One region of the Streptomyces sp. NPDC028331 genome, then DNA from elsewhere that is predicted to be linked to it. Evidence: riboswitches for the same ligand, from Rfam matches in the RefSeq annotation. Region 1 holds a riboswitch; each other region holds the start of a gene.

Region 1 (7,288 bases):
GAGGAGGCGGGCATCACCTTCTGTTTCGCGGTGAAGTTCCACCCCGCGCTGCGCCATGTCGCCGCCGCGCGCGGTCAGCTCGGGATCCGGACGGTCTTCAACGCCCTCGGCCCGCTGACCAACCCGGCCAAGGTGAAGGCCCAGGCGGTGGGCGTCGCGGACCCGCGCCTGGCCCCCATGATCGCCGGCGTGCTCGCCGAGCGCGGCAACTCCTCCCTGGTGTTCCGCGGCGACGACGGACTCGACGAGCTGACGACGACGGCCACCTCCCGCGTCTGGATCGTCCGCGACGGCAAGGTCACCGAGGAGACCTTCGACCCGCGGGACGTCGGTGTCGAGCTGGTACCGGTTCAGGCTCTGCGCGGCGGCGATCCGTCCCACAACGCCGAGGTCGCCCGCCGTCTCCTCGACGGCGAGAGGGGCCCGGTCCGGGACGCGGTCCTGCTGAACTCGGCGGCGGCGCTGGTGGCGCTCGACCCGGGGGACGGTCCGCTGGCGGAGCAGATCCGTGCCGGCATGGCCAGGGCCGCCGAGTCGATCGACTCGGGCGCGGCCAAGCGGGTCCTGGAGCGGTGGGTGGCCGCGAGCAACGCCTGACTCCGGGCGCCCGCGGAAAAGGCCAGGTCAGGCTGGCGGGAGTACAGTGAGATACGTGGCAGCTCCCCCGCGGGCGCAAGGAGGCCGGGCATGATCCATTCCGCCGATATCCGCGAGTGGCGCAACCGGGACGTGGTCGACGCCAAGGGCCGCAAAATCGGTTCCCTGGAGGCGGTCTACGTCGACACCACCACCGACACACCGGCCATGGCCACCGTCCGCACCGGTATGCCGACCCGGCACAGGCTCGTCTTCGTCCCCCTCGACGAGGCGACCGTGGGACCCGGGTACGTACAGGTGGCGCACTCCAAGGGGCGGGTGCGCAAGGCGCCGTCCATCGGCGTGGACGACGTCCTGCCGGTCGAGCGGGAAGAAGAGATCTTCAAACACTACGACAGGGCCTATGAGCCCGGTGCCGACCGCGGACGCCGCCTCGCGCGCCGCTGACCTGCCGGGCCTGAGGAAGTGGTCACCATGGCGTTCGTGCTGTTCCTGATCCTCGCAGCGGTCGTCCTGGGCATCATCGGCGCGGTGGCGAAGGGGCTGTTCTACCTCCTGATCATCGGCGTGGTGGTCTTCCTGGCCAGCCTCGTCCTGACCGGCATGCGCTGGGGACGGCGCTCGCGCCACCACCTGCTCCGCTGACACACCGGGACGGGATTCCCCCGGGGATCCCGTCCCGGTATCCGGACGGAAGTTGCGGGCGGGTGATCGCCTGTCGTAATTTCCTGACCAGGTCATGAGCGACAGCCATTCGGCCCCGGCCGGCTGTCCGGCAACCCTCCGTCCGTGGCGGGGTGCCCCGGGTGAAGACCAGGCCGCAGGCAGCGAGGTCTGCGGCAAGCGCGGACCCCTCGCACACCGTGGACGGTGTGGGGCCAGGGGTCCTGGTCGTTCGAGGGAGCCTTCCGTGAGCAAGCGAATGCGCTAGGGCCGCAGAGCCCCGCCTCCGCATCCCCTTTTTCTCTTCACCTTCCCGTGCCGTCGACACCCTGCGCCCGCACGCGCGTCCGGCACCGGTGAGTCTCGCCTGCCCTACGGGAGTACCCCCATGTCCGTCTCCACCTTTGCCGCCGACCAGTCCGTCTGTGCCCCGCTGCCCGTCCTGGGCCGTGATGTCACCGTCCCGCTCGTCACCGGCGGCGACGTCACCTACGCCGCGCTCGACTACGCGGCCAGCGCCCCCGCCCTGCAGCGGGTCTGGGACGACGTGGCGGCGTACGCGCCGTACTACGGCAGCGTCCACCGCGGCGCCGGCTACCTCTCCCAGCTCTCCACCGACCTCTTCGAGAACGCCCGCCGCACCGTCGCCGAGTTCCTCGACTGCCGCGACAGCGACCAGGTGGTCTTCACCCGGTCCACCACCGACTCGCTCAACCTGCTCGCCGCCGCCCTCCCGGCCGACTGCCAGGTGTTCGTCTTCGAAACCGAGCACCACGCCTCCCTGCTGCCCTGGCGGGACGCCCGCGTCAGCTACCTCGACGCCCCGGGCAGCCCCCGGCAGGCCGTCGAGACCCTGGAGCGCGCGCTGGCCGACCGCGACCCCTACGGCCCGGCCCTGGTCTGCGTCACCGGCGCCTCCAACGTCACCGGCGAACTGTGGCCGGTGCGCGAACTGGCGGCGGCCGCCCACGCGCACGGCGCCCGCATCGTCCTGGACGCCGCCCAGCTCGCCCCGCACCACCCGGTGTCCGTCAAGGACCTCGACGTGGACTGGGTCGCCTTCTCCGGCCACAAGCTCTACGCGCCCTTCGGCTCCGGCGTACTGGCCGGCCGCGCCGACTGGCTGCGCCAGGCCGAGCCGTACCTCGCGGGCGGCGGCGCCAGCCGCAAGGTCACGCGCCGGACGGACGGGGGAGTGGACGTGGAGTGGCACGACACGGCCGCCCGCCACGAGGCGGGCTCCCCGAACGTGATCGGCGCCTACGCCATCGCGTCGGCCTGCAAGGCGCTCACCGAGGCCGGCTTCGACACCCTGGTCGCCCGCGAGCAGCACCTGATCCGCAAGGTGACGGCGGGCCTCGCCGAGATCCCCGAGGTCAGGGTCCTCTCCCTGTTCGGCGACGACGCCCCCCGCGTCGGCGTGATCTCCTTCGTCGTCGACGGCTGGAACAGCTCGCACTTCGCCGCCGCGCTCTCCGCCGAGTACGGCATCGGCGTCCGCGACGGCCTGTTCTGCGCCCACCCCCTGGTCCGCACCCTGCTCGGCAGCGACCCCCAGACCCAGGGCGAATGCGGCGCTCCCGAGGCCGCGCCCGGCGAGAAGTCCCTCAACGCCATCCGGGTCAGCTTCGGCGCGGGCACCCCCGACGAGCACGTGGAGCGCTTCGTCACCGCCGTGCGGGAGCTGGTGAGCGACGGCGCGAAGTGGCGGTACCGCACGGAGAACGGCCGCTGCGTTCCGGCGGTCTGAGGCTGTCGCAGGGCCGGTGAGGCGGCGTTCAGCGGGTCAGGAGTCCAGCCCGATCGCGAACGCCGCCTCCAGGTCGTGCTGGGAGTACGTACGGAACGCCACATGGGTGTCCGTCGCCTCCACACCCGGGATCTTGCTGATCCGACCGGGGATGACGTCCGCCAGCTCCTCGTGCTCCCGCACCCGCACCATGGCGATCAGGTCGTAGGTCCCCGTGACGGAGAAGACCTCGCTGACGGAGTCCAGCGAGGCGATCCGCTCCGCGATCTCGGGGATCCGGTCCACGCTGGTCTTGATGAGCACGATCGCGGTGATCACGGCTGCTGTTCTCCCTCGGGGGCCTCGGCTGGTGCTTTCACCCTACTCGTACGCACCTGGCGCACCGACGCGTAGAGGAACCCCAGCGAGAACCCCACCACGTGCGCCAGGTACGCCACCCCGGGCCCCTGGGCGGCCCGGCCCGCCGCCATCCACTGCAGGGACGCCCAGAACGGCAGCACCACCCAGGCCGGGAACCTGAGCGGCAGGAAGAACAGGAACGGGAAGAGACTGGTCACGCGCGCCTTGGGGAAGAGGAAGAGGAACGCGCCCAGCACCGCGGAGATCGCCCCTGACGCTCCGACCAGCGTCTGGGCCGACGCCGCGTTCGCCGCTGCATACCCCAGCAGCGCCAGGTAACCGCAGCCCAGATAGAACAGGGCGAACTCCACGTGCCCCATCCGCTCCTCGGCCATGGCTCCGAAGACATAGAGGAAGAGCATGTTGCCCAGCAGATGCACCCAGCTCCCGTGCACGAACAGCGCCGTGACCGGTGTGAGCGCGGCCCGGGGCGCCCCGCCGAACAGCTCCACCGGCACCACGCCCCAGCGGGCGAAGTAGGCCCGCTGCGCGGCGAGCAGCGCGTCCCCGGTCCCGTAGGCCGGATTCAGCCCCGCCGCCGGTCCGACGACGAAGAGCACACAGCACACGACGATCAGCCCGTAGGTCACCGGGGCCGACTGCCCGCGCAGTGCTCCGACGGCCGCCCTGCTCCAGGTGCTGATCATGGTACAGAGCATGACGCAACCGCCCCGATCGGCACAGAGTGCCTCGCCGCCGTGGAACGGGCGGGCGGCGGGTACTCGGCAGGCCGTAGGGTTACGAGCCACACGCTCCAGGGAAACTGGCGCATCACGGAGACTGGAAGAAGGAAGAGCACCCAGATGACGGTCCCCCTGCCGACGGAGACGACCCGCTGGCGCTGCACGCTCTGCGGCAACCTCACCCGTTTCGATGTGACCCGCTCGTCGAAGGTCGTCGAGTACGTGCACCTCGATCTGGCCGGGGAGCCCAAGGTCGAGGAGCGTGAAATCGTCAGTGAGACCATCGAGTCGGTCCGGTGCCGCTGGTGCAACGCGGTCGACCAGGTGGAGCTCGTGGACAGGCCGGGCGCCGGCTCCTGAGGGAGGCGGCCCCGCAGGGCGTATGGGGTGAGGGATGGCTGAGACCACAGGCGGGGAGCCGGTCGACGGCACCGCTGAGGTGCTCGACCGTCCGCTGCCCGACGGCGTGCGCCGTCGGGTCGTGCAGATCGTGTCCGACGGCTTCGGCGGGCTGACCCTCGCCGAACTGCCCGCACAACTGCGCCAGTACGCCCGGTTCACCCCCACCCGCCGGGCCAGGTTCGCCGGCAACGCCATGGCGGCGGCCGTGGAGACCGACGCGCTGTTCCGGCAGCGCATCGCGGAGAAGTTCAGAGAGGCCCAGCCGGAGCTCGCCGGTGCCCTGGACTCCGGCTCGCCGCCCCCGGCCGCGGACCCGCTCGACGTGGCGGCCGCGGCCTACGTACTGCGCCCGCCGGGCTGGGTGAAGCTGGTGACCGCCGCCGGCGAGGAGGCCCAGCGGGTCGACGCCGAGCGGGCCGACGAGGAGAGCCGGGCCGAGCTGGAGCGGCTGCGCGACGAGCTGGCGGCCGCACGCGAGCACACCCGCGCCGAGACCGAGCGGCTGCGGGCGGAGCTGGACGCGGCGCGCAAGGAAGCCGAATCGCTTCACCGCAAGCTGCGTGCCGCCCTCAGTGACGTCCGGCGTGGCGAGGCCGCGCTGCGCAAGGCCCGGGCCGAGGCCGAGGCGGTGCGGGCCGAGGGGCAGGCCCAGGTCTCGGCCGCCGAGAGCGAGACCCGCCGGCTCAAGGCGCGCCTCGCCGAGGCGGAGGCCGCGCTGGAGGCCACGCGCAGGGCGGCGCGCGAGGGGCGCAGCGTCGAGGACATGCGGGTACGGCTGCTGCTCGACACCCTGCTCGACGCGGCCCAGGGGCTGCGCCGTGAACTGGCGCTGCCGCCGGTCTCCGTGCGGCCGGCGGAGACCGTGGACGCGGTCGAACCGGGACGAATGACTCCGAAGGACATCGCCGCCCGCGCGCTGTCCGAGAACGATCCCGCGATCCTCGACCAGTTGCTCGCCCTGCCCCAGGTGCATCTGGTCGTCGACGGCTACAACGTCACCAAGACCGGCTATCCGCAGATGCCGCTGGAGAAGCAGCGCCTGAGACTCCTCGGCCAGCTCTCCCAACTCGCCGCGCAGACCGGCGCCGAGGTCACCTGTGTCTTCGACGGGGCGGAACTGGCCGCACCGGTGCTGCTCGCACCCCCGCGCGGGGTGCGGGTGCTGTTCTCCAAGCCGGGCGTCACGGCGGACGAGTTGATCCGTCAGCTCGTGCGCGCCGAGCCGCCGGGCCGGCCGGTCGTCGTCGCCTCCACCGACCGCGAGGTGGCCGACGGGGTCGCGCGGGCCGGAGCGCGCCCGGTCGCGTCGGCGGTGCTCCTCAAGCGCCTCTCGCGAAGCTGAAATCGCCGTAAGGCGGCCTACGCCCCAAGCGCAACATACGGGGTTCCATGCCCGAATTGACGGGACCGTCACCCCACGTAGCGTCAGGCGGGCGTCACCTCCTGTGCTTCATGTGCAAAGAATGCATTGCGTGACCGGATTTTTAGGTGTGAGGATTTGAATTCATCACGATGAGGTCACTAGGGTCTGGCCTCGAACCTCCGAGCGGGTGATCACTTAGAAGAAGGAGCTCGCTTCCGTGGCGTCCCACCGTCGACCCAAGCAACCGAGCCGCGCACGTGTGACCGTGCTGACCACCGCAGCCGCCGCTGCCGTCGCTTTCAGCGCGCAGGCCGCCAACGCCGCGCCCGGCGAGAAGCCGAGCAAGGACGAGGTCAAGGCCAAGGTCGACGCCCTGTACGAGCAGGCGGAGCAGGCCACCGAGAAGTACGACGGGGCCAAGGAGAAGCAGGACAAGCTGCAGAAGGAGATCTCCACCCTGCAGGACAGGGTCGCCCGCGGCCAGGAGGAGCTCAACCAACTGCGCGACGGCATCGGCACCATGGCCAGCGCCCAGTACCGCACCGGCAGCATCGACCCCTCCCTCCAGCTCTTCCTCTCCTCCAACCCGAACGACTACCTGGACAAGGCCTCCACGCTCGACCAGTTGAGCAGCCAGCAGGTCGAGGCGCTGAAGAAGATCCAGGAGAAGCAGCGCGAACTGGCCCAGGAGCGGCAGGAAGCCACCGACAAGCTCAAGGACCTCGCCGCCACCCGCACCGAACTGGGCAAGAAGAAGAAGGAAGTCCAGGGGAAGCTGGCCGAGGCGCAGAAGCTCCTCAACAGCCTCAGCGCGCAGGAGCGGGCCGCCCTCCAGGCCGACCAGGCCCGCGCCAGCCGCGACAGCGCGCGCACCGTCCTCAGCGGCTCCACCGCCGCGGCCTCCGGTCGGGCCCTCGCGGCCTTCCAGGCCGGACAGACCAGGATCGGTGATCCCTACGTCTACGGCGCCACCGGCCCCAGCTCCTTCGACTGCTCCGGTTTCACCGGCTGGTCCTACGCGCAGGCCGGCATCTCCCTCCCGCGCACCTCGCAGGAGCAGGCCAACGTCGGCACCCGCATCTACAACATCAACGACCTCAAGGTCGGCGACCTGGTCTTCTTCTACAACCTGGACCACGTCGGCATCTACGCGGGCAACGGCCAGGTGCTGCACGCCCCGCACACCGGCGCCACCGTGCGCTACGAGGCGATGAGCGACATGCCGTTCGATTTCGGCGTCCGCGTCTGACGCTCTCCTCCAGGTTCCCGCCCCACACCGCCCGAACGAGCGAATTCCAGCGACTCCCGCTGACTCCACGCCCCGCCGATGACCTGCGTCAGCGGCGGGGCGTCGCTCTGTCGGCCCCTCGGGCTCTTTGGACCCGCGGTGATCATCCCGCTACTGTCTGCCGCGTTTCCCCCGCCGCCCGG
Region 2 (7,288 bases), on a different contig from region 1:
TTCTCGAGCGGGTGCTGCTGCGGTGGCGACCCGGTTATGAGGCGTCATGAGCAGCACGATCGCGACGGAGCCCCGTCGGCAGACCGCGGTCGTCGTCGAGCAGGTGGTCCGTCGGTTCGGTGACCGGGTGGTGCTCGACCACCTCGACCTCACCATCGCCGACGAGGAGCTGGTGATCCTGCTCGGCCCCTCGGGCTGCGGCAAGAGCACCCTTCTGCGGCTGCTCGCCGGACTGGACCGGCCCGACGGAGGGCGCGTGGAGGTCCCGGCACGGCGTGCGATCGTCTTCCAGGCCGACCGGCTGCTGCCCTGGCAGCGGGTCCTGCGCAACGTCACCCTCGGCCTGCACGGACACGACGCGGAACAGCGCGCCCTCGATGTGCTCGCCGAGGTCGGACTCTCGGGCCGTGAGAAGGCCTGGCCCAAGGAACTCTCCGGTGGCGAGGCTCAGCGGGTGTCGCTTGCGCGCGCGCTGGTCTCGGAGCCCGAACTCGTGCTCCTTGATGAGCCGTTCGCGGCCCTCGACGCCATCACCCGGCTGCGCATGCACGACCTCGTACGGGCGCTGCGGACCAAGCACCACGCCGCCATGCTGCTCGTCACCCACGATGTCGACGAGGCGATCGCCCTGGCGGACCGCATCGTCGTCATGAGCAACGGCCGAATCGGCACCTCGCACGAGGTTCACCTCTCCGCCGCGGACCGCGAAGCGAGCGTCGCACGCGAGGAACTCCGCGCCCGGCTCCTGGCAGACCTCGGCCTCGCCGGCCGGCACTGACCTCCCCGAACACCCTCACTCAGCGCAGAAAGCACGACAACCATGCGAAAGAGAACCACCAGACTCATCGGCGCCGTCGGCTCGCTCGCCCTGGCGGGCACCCTCGCCGCCTGCGGATCGTCGTCTTCGGACAGCGCCGCGCCGCTGAGCAACGCCGCCGACGCGAGCGACGCCAAGCACCCCGAGTGGAGCAAGTACACCTTCACCATCGGCGACAACGGCGGCGACGGCAGCCAGGAGCTGGCGAAGATCACCGGCGTATTCGACAACGCCCCCTACAAGGTGAAGTTCGCCCGGTTCACCTACGGCCCGCCCCTCGTGCAGGCCGCCGCCTCGGGCGACATCGACCTCGGCAGCGTCGGCGACGTACCGCCGATCACCGGAGCCGCGAAGGAGTACGGCTTCAAGGTCGTCGCCGTCAACCGCTCACTCACGCCGACCCAGTCGAACGAGAACATCATCGTGCCGAAGGGCTCGACGCTGAAGACGGCCGCCGACCTCAAGGGCAAGAAGATCGCTGTCCCACAGGGCAGTTCGGCCCACGGCCTGGCCCTGAACGCGCTGAAGAGCGTCGGCCTCACCCCCAAGGACGTGAAGCTGACCTTCCTCGACCCGGCGGCCGGTGCGACGGCGTTCAACACCGGCAAGGTGGACGCCTGGTCGATCTGGAACCCGCAGTCGGCGATCGCGGTCAAGAACGGCGCGCGGATCCTGGTGAAGGGTCTGCCGCCGATCGACCAGACGAGCAGTTACTACGTCGCCAGTGACACGTCGCTCAAGGACAAGACCAAGCGCGCGGCTCTCACGGACGTCCTGAAGAGGCTCTCGCAGGAGTTCGCCTGGGCCGTCAAGAACCCCGACGATTACGCGCAGGCGCTCTCGAAGGAGCAGGGCATCCCGCTGGCCGACGCCAAGGCGTCCCTGGCCGCCTACTCGAACCGGGTGACCCCGGTGGAACAGTCGGACATCGAGCTGGAGCAGAAGCTCGCCGACGCCTTCCTGGAGGCCGGCCAGATCACCAAGAAGGTCGACGTCAAGTCGATCACCGACAACCTCCTCCCGGCCGGCTACGACAGCTCCAAGCTGAAGGTCACCTCATGAGCGCGAGACGGCAGCTCCACCTCAACGCCTTCCTCATGGAGGCCGGCCACCACGAGGCGGCGTGGCGGCTCCCGCACAGCAATCCCCGGGCGGACTTCGACCTGCGGCACTGGATCGAACTGGCACAGCTCGCCGAGAGCGCCAAGTTCGACTCGCTGTTCCTCGCGGACGGCCCGGCCCTCATCGGCACCGGCGAGTTCCGCCCGCCCGGCCAGCTCGAACCGCTGACGCTCCTGACCGCGCTGTCCCAGGCGACCAGCAGGATCGGCCTCATCGCGACCGTGTCCTCGACCTACAACGAGCCGTACAACCTCGCCCGCCGGCTCGCCTCCGTCGACCACGTCAGCGGCGGTCGCGCCGGCTGGAACATCGTCACCTCGGCCGGGGCGGACGAGGCGGCCAACTTCGGCCTCGACGACCGCCCCGGCCACGCCGAACGCTATGCCCGCGCCGACGAGTTCCTGAAGGTCGCCAAGGCGCTGTGGGACAGCTGGGAGGCCGAGGCCGTCCTCGCGGACAGGGCAACCGGACGCTACGCGGACCCCGAGCGGCTGCACCGCCTCGGCCACGAGGGCAGATACTTCAAGGTGGCCGGCCCGCTCAACGTCGAGCGTCCCCCGCAGGGCTACCCGCTGCTCGTGCAGGCCGGCTCTTCCGAGGACGGCAAGGACTTCGCCGCCCGCCACGCCGAGGCGATCTTCACCGCGCACACGACGTACGAGCGCGCGGCCGCCTTCTACGCCGACATCAAGGCGCGGACCGGGGCCGCGGGCCGCGACCCGGACGGTGTGATCGTCCTGCCGGGCATCGTCCCGTACATCGGGTCGACCGAGGAGGAGGCCCGGGCGACTGCGCGGCAGTTCGACGAGCTGCGCGTTCCGGAGTACGGGCTGCGTCAGCTGGCCGCCGTGTTCGAGACCGAACCGTCGGTCTTCGAACTCGACGACCCTCTACCGGACTTCATCCTCGCCAGGTCGAAGCTGGAAGGCTCACAGTCCCGCTCCGACCTGATCATCGAGCTCGCGGTGCGCGAACGGCTGACGGTCCGGCAGATCATCTCCCGGCTCGGCGGCGGACGCGGTCACTTCGAGTTCGTCGGCACGCCCGAGCAGATCGCGGACACGATCATCGCCTGGTTCGAGGGCGGTGCCGCGGACGGGTTCAACATCATGGCTCCGGCCCTGCCGTCGGGCCTCGCGGCCTTCGTGGAGCATGTGTTGCCGATCCTGCGCGGCAAGGGGCTGTTCCGCGAGGAGTACGAGGGCACGACCCTGCGTGAGCACTACGGGCTCCCGGTCCCGGCGAACCAGTTCCATGGCTGACCCGCTCGCGACTCCCGCCGCTTCCCGGAGCGGCGGGAGTCCGCCCGCACTGCGAGTCGAGGGCCTTAGCAAGACCTGCGAAGACGGCTTCACCGCGGTGGCCGGGCTTGACCTGGAGATACCGGACGGCGCCTTCTTCGGCCTGCTCGGCCCGAACGGCGCAGGCAAGACCACGCTGATCGGCTCGGTGTGCAACATCGTCCGGCCCACCGCAGGGACCATCTCCGTCCTCGGACACGACCACTGCAGCCGTCAGACCCGTCGGCTCCTTGGCCTGGCCGCGCAGGAGATCGACGTCGACCGGTTCCTGTCCATCCGGCAGATCCTGATCTACCACGTCGGATACCACGGCATCGGCCGGAAAACGGCCGCCCGGCGCGCCGACGAACTGCGCGCCCTCATGCACCGCCCCGCCTGCTCATCCTCGACGAGCCGACGGCCGGCGTCGACGTCGAGCTGCGCTCGGAGATCTGGCGGGTCGTCAAGACGATGGAGGCATCGGCTACGGCAGGTTCATCGTGCCCGGTCTCTTCACCCAGGCGATCGTCAACCTTTCTCGGCGGCGTCTTCTACTCGGTCCACCAACTGCCGCCGTTCTGGGACGCCCTGAGCCGCCTCGACCCCGTCTTCTGGCTGGTTCAGGTCGAGCGATCGGCTTTCTCGGCCAGGGCGACGTCGGTGCGGGCTGGGCCCTTGCCGTGGTCTGGGGCCTCGCGGCGGCGCTCACGGCCAGGTCGGCCGCGATCTTCGGCACCGGTCGCCTCAAGCCCTGAACCCCGCAGCGGAAGGAACGCAACGTCATAGCATTCTGGACTGGGCGGCCCGCGCCGCCCGCCGGCCGTTCCACCTGCCGGACCGGCGTTGACAAATGTTCGGGCCGTTGTCTTAACTACCGTCCAGAAAGGTCATGAGCGTCAGCGACAAGCCCTGGCTTGCTGACCGGCAACCCTCCCACCGCGGTGGGGTGCCCCAGGTGACGACCTGGCCGATGAGGTTTCGGTAAGCGCGAGGGCCCCAGGGCCGGAACAGTGACGGTGACGCCATGTACGCAGCTCCCAGGACGGCCGCACGCCGCTCCCCGGGCTGCGTACCGTCGTACGCGAACCTGCTCGTCGTCGATCGTGCCGTCGATCTGCTCCGCGTGAACAGCGCACTGTGTACCGCACCGGGCCGCGCCCGCTGTCGGGGCTGACACCTCCCCGCAGCCCCCGCACTTCCTGACGACCACCGCGCCCGCGGTCTGCCGTTGCCCTCCCCGTCCCCGGTACCTCGCCGGCGTGTGCCCCGCCGCATGCCGCCGTGCCTCCGGGGTGTTCCCACCCAGCCGGAGCCCACCATGAGTGAACCCCCTGGTGCCACCGTCACCCTCGCCGAGGCGCCGATCTCCGATGAACCGTCAAAATCCTTCACAGCTCAGCGTGTTCTTCCATTGCGGCGGCCAGGACGCTGGATCGTCACCGCGGTCGTCCTGGTCCTGGTCGCCCAGTTCGTGCACGGACTGGTCACCAACCCCTTCTACCAGTGGGACCGCTGGAGCTACTGGTTCCTGCGCCCCACCATCCTCGACGGCCTGCTGATCACCCTCGAAGTCACCGCCTACAGTGCGGTGCTGGGACTTGTCGGCGGCATCGTGCTCGCACTGGGCCGGCTCTCGAAGAGCCCGGTGCTGCGTGCGGTCAGCTGGACCTACGTCTGGGCGCTGCGCTCCATCCCGCTCATCGTTGTGCTGATCTTCCTCTACAACTTCAGCGCCCTGTACAAGACGTTGAGCGTCGGAATCCCCTTCGGCCCGGCCTTCTTCTCCTTCGACGAGTCGAGACTCGCCACCGACATGGTCGTCGCCGTCATCGGCCTCAGCCTCAACGAGGCCGCCTACGCGGCCGAGGTGGTACGCGGCGGCATCCTCTCCGTCGACCAGGGCCAGCACGAGGCGGCCGCGGCACTCGGCCTGCCGAAGGGCTACCAGTTCCGGAAGATCGTGTTCCCGCAGGCGCTGCGCTCGATCATCCCGAACTACGTCAACCAGCTCATCGGCCTCATCAAGAGCACCTCGCTGGTCTTCTACGTCTCCCTGCTCGACCTGTTCGGCTCCGCGCAGACCATGGGCTCAACCTACCCCGGCGACATCGTGCCGCTACTGCTGGTCGTCACCGTCTGGTACCTGCTCCTGACCAGCATCGTGTCCGTCGTCCAGTTCTACGTCGAGCGCCACTACGCCCGCGGTGCCACCCGCAGCCTGCCGCCGACGCCACTGCAGAAGCTCCGCACCGGTTTTTCCGACCTGCGGGCCCGTATCCGCCGGGAGGCCGCCGTATGACCGCCGAGACGCTCGAAGCCCTGGCGGACGTCGAGCCCGCCACCGTCGAGGTCCACGACGTGCACAAGTGGTACGGCACCCACCGGGTACTGGACGGCGTCGACCTGACTGTCCGCCCCGGCGAGGTCACCGTCATCCTGGGCCCCTCCGGCTCCGGCAAGTCCACCCTGCTGCGGGTCATCAACCACCTGGAGAAGCCCGAGATCGGCTACGTCAGCATCAACGGCGAACTGATCGGCGTGAAGCGGCACGGCGAGCGGCTCAAGGAGCTCAGCGAGCGGGCCATCCTCAGCCAGCGCGGACGGATCGGCTTCGTCTTCCAGAACTTCAACCTCTTCCCGCACCTGACCGTGCTGGACAACGTGGCCGCGGCTCCCGTCGCCACGGGCCGGCTCGGCAAGCCCGACGCACAGGAACTCGCCCGCGAACTCCTCGGCCGCGTCGGCCTCGCTGACAAGACCGGCGCCTACCCGCGCCAACTCTCCGGCGGCCAGCAGCAGCGCGTCGCCATCGCCCGCGCACTCGCCCTGCGCCCCGGCGTCATCCTCTTCGACGAACCCACCTCCGCCCTCGACCCCGAACTGGTCGGTGAAGTCCTCGCCGTCATCAAGGACCTGGCGACCAGCGGCACCACCCTCGTCATCGTCACCCACGAGATCGGCTTCGCCCGCGAGATCGCCGACCGGGTCGTCTTCATCGACGGCGGCCGGATCGTCGAACAGGGCCCGCCCTCCGAGGTCCTCGACAAACCGCGACACGAACGGACCAGGGACTTCCTCAGCAAGGTCCTCTGACCCGCCGCATCCCCAAGACCTCCCCCCACGCCACCCTCATCACCTTCAGCGACAAGGAACGGCCATGCCCACCCAGTTCACCCGACGCAGCCTGATACACGGCATCACCGCGGCGACCGCCGTCGCCTCCCTGGCCACCGGGCTCGCCGCCTGCGGTGGCAACAGCGACGCGGCCACCACTGCCGACGCCGCCGCCAAGACCGGCGAGGTCGCCATCGGACGTGTCTCCAACGGCGCCGCCACCCAGACCACCATCAAGGTCTCCGAGGTCAAGTCCATCAGCGCCGAACTGCCCGCCGCGGTCAAGAAGAGCGGCAAGCTGGAGATCGGCATCGGTGCCCTGCCCGCCGGGTTCCCGCCGCTGGCGTACGTCGGCGACGACCAGAAGACCCTCACCGGCTCCGAGCCGGACCTCGGCCGCCTGGTCGCCGCGGTGTTCGGGCTCAAGGCCGAGGTCAAGAACTCCACCTGGGAGAACCTCTTCGTCGGTATCGACAGCGGCAAGGTCGACGTGGCCTTCTCCAACGTCACCGACACCGAGGAGCGCAAGAAGAAGTACGAGTTCGCCTCCTACCGGCAGGACAACCTCGCCTTCCTCGTGCCGAAGAAGAGCACCTGGAACTTCGACGGCAACTACGAGAACCTCGCCGGCAAGACGATCGCCGTCAGCTCCGGCACCAACCAGGAGAAGATCCTCCTGGAGTGGAAGGACAAGCTGGCCAAGGAAGGCAAGAAGCTCACCGTCAAGCACTTCCAGGACAGCCCCAGCACCTACCTCGCCCTGAACAGCGGCAAGATCGACGCCTCCTTCGGTCCCAACCCAGGCTTCGCCTACCACAACCGCCAGGTGGCCAATACGCCCAACGCCACCCGCACCGCGGGCACCTACTCCGGAGCGGGCGCGAGCCTGCAGGGCCTGATCGCGGCAACGGCGAAGAAGGACAGCGGACTCGCCAAGCCGCTGGCCGACGCCATC
Region 3 (7,288 bases), on a different contig from region 1:
CCCGCCGAGTACGCCGGTGACGACCCCCAGTGTCAGACCGATCGCCAGACCGATGCCGGCCCGCTGCAGCGAAATGGCCACGTCGGGTCCGAGGACGCCCTGTTGCCACAGATCGGCGGCTGACTTCACGATCGAGGTCGGCGCCGGGGCGTAGGACTTCGACACCACTCCGGCCCGGGCGAGCGCCTCCCAGGCGATGAGGATCGCGACCGGGGTCGTGTAGATGCCCAGCGGCCAGCGCAGGCGCTCGCGGAGTGTGCGCAGCAGCGTACTTCGGCGAGCAGCGTCGCGCGGGAGGAACACCTCGCGTTCCCGCGCGTTCGTCGTCCCGGGGTCCGGGCCCTTCACGACGGCCGGTGCCGGGATGCGGACCTCGGTCATGCCGCCACCGCCAGCACGCTGCTGTAGTGCGAGGCGTCGCCGAGGATTTGCTCACTGCGGCGGCCGTCGACGCCGGTCGGCACCTCGCCCGCCACCGTCACCCGGTTGAGGCGGCGCGGGTGGTCGTCGTAGTTGTCCACCCCGTAGTGCTGGGTGATCCGGTTGTCGAAGATCAGCAGCTGGTTTCGGGACCACTTCCAGCGCAGGATGTTCTCCGGACGCGTTACGTACGACTGGAAGATACGCAGCAGATCGGCCGAGTCGCTGCCCGACAGGCCGACGATCCGCTTGGCGAACCCGCCGATGAACAAACCGCGTTCGCCCGTCAGCGGATGCACCCGCACGACCGGGTGCTCGGCCTCGTAGGGCGTCGAGACGAAGATGCGGTCGTACTCCTGCTGTCCGGCGGTCGCGGCTGCGGGGCGCCCGTAGTCGTACTGGTTGGTGTGTACGACGCGCAGCGTGTCGGCGAGGGCGCGCAGCGGTTCGGGGAGGTCGCGGTAGGCCGCGGCGGCGTTGGCGATGAGGGTCTCGCCGCCGTAGGGCGGGATCACGACGGACCGGAGCGTGGTCAACTGCGGCGGGTTGACAACGAAAGTGACGTCCGTGTGCCATGCGTTGGCCTTGGAGGTCTCGCTGTCGACGGCGAGCACGTTCGTCGTGCCGTCTGCCGCCGGCACGTTCGGATGAGCGGTCGTCAGCTCGCCGAACCACCCGGCCACACGCTCCTGGTCGGCGTTGTCGAGCCGCACGTCGTCGAACACGAGCGCCTTGTGCTCGTTGAGGGCGTCTCGGAGCGTGGTGATCGTCGAGAAGTCCGGCGGCGCCGCGAGGTCGACGCCCTCGACGACTGCGCCGATACGGCCGGTGAGCTTGCGGATGGACGGAGGCATGAGGGGGTCCCTCCCGGACGGACGGGCACACCAAGGGGTGCCGGGCAGCTGGATGAAGGCGCTGGTAGCGCCCAGGACTGATCGACCCGGCACGCGGAACGCCGAATCGGCCGGGCCGGAGAGAAAAAGCGTGATCGCAGGACCGCTACGGCCGCGTTCTCAGCGACCCGGTCGGCGTACGCGAAGAGACTCCCGGCTCATACGAAGCGGAGAACTCACCGGAGGTGGATACGACGATCCGGTGGGGAAGCATCGCAGTGCGGGCGGTTTCCGCCTCAGCCCGGCGCGCGCCGACTACGCACACCGGCCCATGCCGACGACCACTTGCCGGGTCAGCGACAACAAAACGCGCTGGAGACGTGCGCCAGATCGATGTGGCGCCGCCGGGTCAGGTCCACGCGCGGGTTCATGGGACGGGAGTTCAGCAGACGGCCACCACGTTGGTCAATGCTTTCCCGGACAGGTCTTGCATTGCGGACACGCAGAACCTCTGCGCTTGTCGACGGCGCCGCTCGTACTGCTCGCCCACCGTCGCCGACAGCCGCACAGGATCCGCTGAGTCGAGGCGCGAGAAGGCACTCGGGCGTCCCAGCGGTGAGACGCCCCTCCGCCATGTGCGACCTTGACATTCGCGGGGGCGGACGACGCACGTTGAAAAGGAGATTCCTGACAGCCGGAGGCTTTGATGTACGTACTGGGCGCGGCACCGCGCGGTGCGTACACCGCTGCACGGCTCATCACCCGGCGGCATGTCGACTACCCCCGTACCTCCGCCGCCGTCTGTCCTTCCGTACACGCCTGACCCTGCCGGCCGTTCCGCCGGCTGTCTCGTCGTGGCCCTGTGGCCGCGCGTCCTCGTGTTTCCCGGAAGGAACCCCATTGACCGGCCCCGCCCTGCACCTCGCCGTCGAGATCGACGGCGACGGCGCCCACCCCGCGGCCTGGCGCCGCGCTGCCCACTCACCCGATCAGGCCGAAGGAGGATCCGGTCGTCACCGAGAACGACGGCTCTTTCGGCGCACGCCCGGCGCATCGCCGATCCGCGCGCCGTCGTGGCCGAGTGGCGGGCGAAGGCGGAGGCGCGCGGCTGGTCGCTGTGCGAGACCGTCATCGCGCTGGGTCCGCAGCGCGGGCACGTCGGCACTCCGTCCAGTCTTGCCGACAAGTTCGCCCACTTCGTGCGGCACGGTGCGCTCGACGGCTTCGACATCACGCCGTACCTCATCCCCGACGGCCTCGACGACATCGTCGACCTGCTCGTCCCGGAACTGCAGGAACGCGGGATCTACCGCACCGAGTACACCGGCACCACCCTGCGCGAGCACCTCGGCCTGCGCGAACCTCTCACGCACCGGCCCGCGCGGGACCGGCTGCAGGCGAGCTGAACACCGGGGCGGCCCCCTTCCACTGAGTATGAAGGCTGAGGACGGAGGACACATGACTGACAAGAAGCTGTCACACAGGGACCGGAATGCGGGTCCGCCCGGTGCCCGTTCTGACTGACATGACTGTTGGAGTAGCGCTCAACGCGTCCGACGCGCCGAACCAGGTCGACGCCACCGTGCAACCGGCCCAGGAGGCCGCAGGGTTTGGTGTCACGTCGGCCGCGGGTTCCTCGCGATCACCGGCCTGCACTGGCTCGACGACCGGCCCCAGCGCTACCCGGACGCACCCGGTGCGTGGCGCACCGGCCCCGACGGGGTCGTCGTAGACCTCGACGACGGCGAGGAACTGCTCGTCGACGGAACGCCGGTGCACGGTGAACACCGCTTCGGCTTGCTTCCCGAACGCGGTGGCGTCAACGCCGTCTGGGGGGACGCCGTCATCGAGGTCGCCCGGCGCGGCGGGCACGACATCGTGCGCCCGCGGCACCCGGACGCGCCGCTGCGCACGGCCTTCACCGGAACGCCCGCCTACGCCCCCGGCCCGCGTTGGGCGGTGACGGGCCGCTACAACCCTTTCGACACGCCACGACCGACCACCGTGGGCGCCGCGGTCGAAGGCCTTGAGCAGGTCTACGACGCTCCGGGCCGGGTCGAGTTCGAACTGGACGGGCGCCGGCTGTCACTCACCGCGTTCCCGGGACACGGCCCGGGTCGGCTGATGGTGCTGTTCACCGACGCGACCTCCGGGGTCACCACCTACGCCGCCAACCGCTCCCTGTCCCTGGAGCCACCCGCCGCCGACGGCACGGTCGTCCTGGACTTCAATCGCGCCGCGAACCTGCCGTGCGCCTACACGGATCTCGCCACCTGCCCGCTGGCCCCGGCCGAGAACCGGCTGCCGGTGGCGATCGAGGCCGGCCAGAAGATCCCCCGGGAACGCGGCGGCTCCTGAGCCGGACACACTTCCGCCCCCGAACTGCCCTGACAGGGCGTTCTATTGCGCCATTGACGTACGACAAGACCGCTCCGTACGATCACGAACGGCATTGAGTGTCAGCATCAAGCCCTGGCTCGCTGACCGGCAACCCTCCCGCGCGGTGGGGTGCTCCAGGTGAAAGCCCGGCGGGATCACCGACGATCTCCGCAAGCGCGTGGCCCCGTGACCGGGCCGGACATGTGGAGGACAGCTATGCGGCACGGTGGTGACCTCAGCGCCCGCTTCGCCGGCGCCACCGTGTTCTCCCGGCTCTCGCGTCGGCGCCACATCGACCTCAAGCGCTCGACCAGCTGTCTCTGTCCGGCCTGACGGGCCTTTTCGCCGCTGGTCGCAGTCCGACAGCAGTCCTCGCCGCGTCCGTCTGCGCCTGATCCCCGATTTCCCCAGATCCCCGTCTGCACAGCGTTCCCCCGGCGTCGGCATCGCACCGACCGGGGCCGCACGCCCACGCACGGCCGTGTCCCGTACCACCACCGTGCCTGGTGACACGAGTAGGAGAAGCCCTCCGTGATTGCACTTCCCCCTGTCAGAATCTCTCGGTGGGCGGCACTGACCGCCCTTGTGACCACCAGCGCTCTGCTCACCGCCTGCGGATCGGGCGGCGGCGAAGCGGGCAGCGGCACCGGGCAGCCCAAGTCCGGCGGCACCCTGACCTTCGCGGTAGGTTCGGACTCCGGCTGCGTGGATCCACAGCAGGTCGCCAGCAACGAGACCATCTACTCGGTGCGCCAGATCGTGGACTCCTTGACGGACCAGGACCCGAAGACCGGCAAGATCGTGCCGTGGCTGGCGAAGAGCTGGGACGTCAGCTCCGACGCCACGACGTTCACCTTCCATCTGCGCTCGGGCGTCACCTTCAGCGACGGCTCGAAGCTGACCGCGCAGGTGGTCAAGGACAACTTCGACGCGGTGCCGAAGCTCGGCGCCCTGGGCACTCTCGCCGAGGGCTACCTGAGCGGCGTCAAGAGCACCACGGTGGTCGACCCGCTCACCGTGAAGGTGACCTTCAGCCAGCCCAACGCCCAGTTCCTGCAGGCTACTTCGACGCACTCGCTCGGCATCGAGTCCTCGGCCAGCGCGAAGAGGACCCCACAGCAGAAGTGCAGTGAGGGCGTGATCGGTTCCGGGCCCTTCGTGCTGAAGCAGTACGTGCAGAACCAGTCGCTCACCCTCGCCAAGCGCACCGGATACGCCTGGGGTTCCTCGCTGTGGACCAAAAAGGGCGAGGCGTACCTGGACAAGCTGGTGTTCAAGGTCGTACCGGAGGCGGGTGTACGGGCGGGCAGTCTCCAGTCCGGTCAGGTGGACGCGATCAGCAGCGTCGGCAAGGCCAACGAGGCAGCGCTCAAGGGCGGTCAGGTCACCCTCCAGCGTCGGGCCAACCCCGGCGTCGTGTTCGGTCTGGGCCTCAACAACTCACGGCCTGTTCTCAAGGACGCCAAGGTGCGCCAGGCAATCCTCTACGCCATCGACCGGCAGCAGATCGCCGACACCGTGTTCCCGACCGGCACCCAGCCGGCGACCAGCGTCCTCGCGCACACCACGCCCGACTACGCCGCCCTCGCCTCCGGTCTGACCTTCGACGCGGCCAAGGCCAAGTCCCTTCTTAATGCGGCGGGTTGGAAGACCGGAAGCGACGGCATCCGCACCAAGGACGGCAAGAAGCTGAGCCTGACCATCAAGTGGTTCCCCAACGCGGCCACCAACCAGCCCGCTCTGGAGCTGATCCAGCAGCAGCTCAAGGCCGTCGGTGTCGACGTGGCCCTCAAGCAGCTCCAGGTCACGCAGTTCGCCCCGACACTCCAGTCGGGTGACTTCGACGCGGTATGGGGGAACGTGACCCGTGCCGACCCCGACATCCTGCGCAGCTCCTTCTCCACCAAACTGGCCAACTTCTACCACCTGCCCCCGAGCTCCCTCGACACGGCGCTGTCCGAGCAGGCCGCGACCATCAACACGGCCGAGCGCAAACAACTCGTCACCCAGGCACAGCAGTTGATCGTGCAGAACGCCTACTACGTGCCGGTCGTGGAGCTCCAGACCCAGCTGGGGGTGTCGAAGAAGGTGCACGCCCTGAACTTCGACGCCTCCAGCCGGCTCCAGCTGCACGACACCTGGATCGGCTAGCCCATGCGCCGCTATGTGATCAAACGGCTCGCGCAGGCGGTCGGCGTGCTGTGGGCGGCCTACACGGTCTCGTTCCTGGTGCTGGACTACCTGCCGGGCGACCCGGTCACGGCGATGGCCAGTGCCGGGATGGACTCGGGGCAGGTCGACCCGAAGCAGATCGCCGCCCTGCGGCACGAGTACGGCTTCGACAAGCCGGTGCCGGTGCAATACGCCGAGTACCTGGGGCGGGCGGTGCGCGGGGACTTCGGCGACTCGGTGTCCACCGGTCGTCCGGTCACCTCGACGCTGGCCGACGCGCTGCCGCAGACCCTGCAGTTGACTGGGGCGGCCCTGCTGCTCGCGGTGTTCCTCGGCGGCGGTCTGGCGGTGCTGGCGACCTACACCGCTCGGCGCTGGCTGCGGCAGCTGCTGCTGTCGCTGCCGCCGCTGGGGGTGTCCGTCCCGACGTTCTGGGTGGGGCTGCTGCTCGTCGAGACGTTCTCCTTCCGGCTGCGCTGGTTCCCCGCATTCGGCAACGACGGCCTGATGGGGCTGGTGCTGCCGGCCCTGACACTGGCGGTGCCGACCGGCGCGCAGATCGCCCAGGTGCTCGCCAAGAGCCTGCTCACCGCACTGGACCAGGCGTACGTGGAGACCGCGCGGGCCAAGGGCGCCGACCGGTGGCGAGTCCATCTGCGGCACGCCCTGCGCAACGCGTGCCTGCCGGCGCTGACGGTCGTCGGCCTGCTGGTGGGGCAGCTGATCGCCGGTTCGGTGGTCGTCGAGACGGTGTTCTCCCGCGACGGCCTCGGCCGCGTGACCGCAGCGGCGGTCACGGCCCAGGACATCCCACTGGTCCAAGGGGTGGTGGTGTTCGGGGCGCTGATCTTCGTGACGACAAACCTCGTCATCGACCTGGTCTATCCGCTCCTGGACCCACGGATCGTGGTGGCCTCAGACAGAAGGGCGAGCTTCGCATGAGCCAGAGCTTTGTCGACGACCCGGCTGAGGCGGCGCTGGGACTGGCCCTCCCGGTCGAGGCGGGGACCGAGCCTGATCCCGGGCGCCGCGTGGAGGTACGGCGGCTGCTGCGGTTCCTGATTCGCCGCCCGGGTCTGGTGCTGTCGGTCGTCGTTCTCGTGCTGGTGGTGCTGGCCTCGTTCTGGCCCGGCCTGTTCACCTCGCAGGATCCGCTGAAGGGCGTGCCGTCGCAGAACTTCCGCGGCCCGAGCGGCAGTCACTGGTTCGGCACCGACGAGTTGGGCCGCGATGTGTTCTCGCGGGTCGCCCATGGCGCCCAGCTGTCCCTCAAGGCCACGCTGATCGCGGTGCTGGTGGCGTTCGTGGTCGGCGGGCTGCTCGGGGTGGTCGCCGGGTTCGTGGGCCGCTGGGTGGACGACGTGCTGATGCGCTTCGTCGACGTGCTGCTGTCCATCCCCGCGCTGTTCATGTCCCTGGCCCTGGTCACCGCGCTGGGCTACGGCACGGTGAAGGTGGCGGTCGCGGTCGGCATCGCCAGTGTG

The links. Region 1 has a riboswitch for S-adenosylmethionine ahead of ACZ4SW_RS06910 (aminotransferase class V-fold PLP-dependent enzyme). Riboswitches for the same ligand answer to the same signal wherever they lie in the genome.
Region 2: linked by a shared signal. The riboswitch ahead of ACZ4SW_RS36090 (amino acid ABC transporter permease) and the one ahead of ACZ4SW_RS06910 (aminotransferase class V-fold PLP-dependent enzyme) in region 1 are both predicted to bind S-adenosylmethionine.
Region 3: linked by a shared signal. The riboswitch ahead of ACZ4SW_RS36040 (putative leader peptide) and the one ahead of ACZ4SW_RS06910 (aminotransferase class V-fold PLP-dependent enzyme) in region 1 are both predicted to bind S-adenosylmethionine.

The regions. Positions count from the first base shown of each region.
Region 1 is NZ_JBVHTR010000004.1:187,893-195,180, reverse strand. Features, by position in the region: gene trpD (anthranilate phosphoribosyltransferase) at 1-597, shown strand, start outside; gene ACZ4SW_RS06920 (PRC-barrel domain-containing protein) at 688-1,044, shown strand; gene ACZ4SW_RS06915 (hypothetical protein) at 1,072-1,242, shown strand; SAM riboswitch class IV at 1,333-1,449, shown strand; gene ACZ4SW_RS06910 (aminotransferase class V-fold PLP-dependent enzyme) at 1,649-3,010, shown strand; gene ACZ4SW_RS06905 (Lrp/AsnC family transcriptional regulator) at 3,047-3,328, opposite strand; gene ACZ4SW_RS06900 (rhomboid family intramembrane serine protease) at 3,325-4,056, opposite strand; gene ACZ4SW_RS06895 (hypothetical protein) at 4,213-4,452, shown strand; gene ACZ4SW_RS06890 (NYN domain-containing protein) at 4,487-5,836, shown strand; gene ACZ4SW_RS06885 (C40 family peptidase) at 6,075-7,106, shown strand.
Region 2 is NZ_JBVHTR010000041.1:25,632-32,919, forward strand. Features, by position in the region: gene ACZ4SW_RS36065 (ABC transporter permease) at 1-50, shown strand, start outside; gene ACZ4SW_RS36070 (ABC transporter ATP-binding protein) at 47-778, shown strand; gene ACZ4SW_RS36075 (aliphatic sulfonate ABC transporter substrate-binding protein) at 821-1,879, shown strand; gene ACZ4SW_RS36080 (LLM class flavin-dependent oxidoreductase) at 1,876-3,201, shown strand; gene ACZ4SW_RS36085 (ATP-binding cassette domain-containing protein) at 3,194-3,811, shown strand; SAM riboswitch class IV at 4,105-4,213, shown strand; gene ACZ4SW_RS36090 (amino acid ABC transporter permease) at 4,538-5,518, shown strand; gene ACZ4SW_RS36095 (amino acid ABC transporter ATP-binding protein) at 5,515-6,312, shown strand; gene ACZ4SW_RS36100 (ABC transporter substrate-binding protein) at 6,377-7,288, shown strand, end outside.
Region 3 is NZ_JBVHTR010000041.1:17,878-25,165, reverse strand. Features, by position in the region: gene ACZ4SW_RS36065 (ABC transporter permease) at 1-381, opposite strand, end outside; gene ACZ4SW_RS36060 (TauD/TfdA dioxygenase family protein) at 378-1,274, opposite strand; gene ACZ4SW_RS36055 (hypothetical protein) at 2,327-2,659, shown strand; partial or broken gene ACZ4SW_RS36050 (LLM class F420-dependent oxidoreductase) at 2,779-2,880, shown strand; partial or broken gene ACZ4SW_RS36045 (DUF1684 domain-containing protein) at 2,883-3,611, shown strand; SAM riboswitch class IV at 3,702-3,815, shown strand; gene ACZ4SW_RS36040 (putative leader peptide) at 3,834-3,965, shown strand; gene ACZ4SW_RS36035 (ABC transporter substrate-binding protein) at 4,164-5,783, shown strand; gene ACZ4SW_RS36030 (ABC transporter permease) at 5,787-6,746, shown strand; gene ACZ4SW_RS36025 (ABC transporter permease) at 6,743-7,288, shown strand, end outside.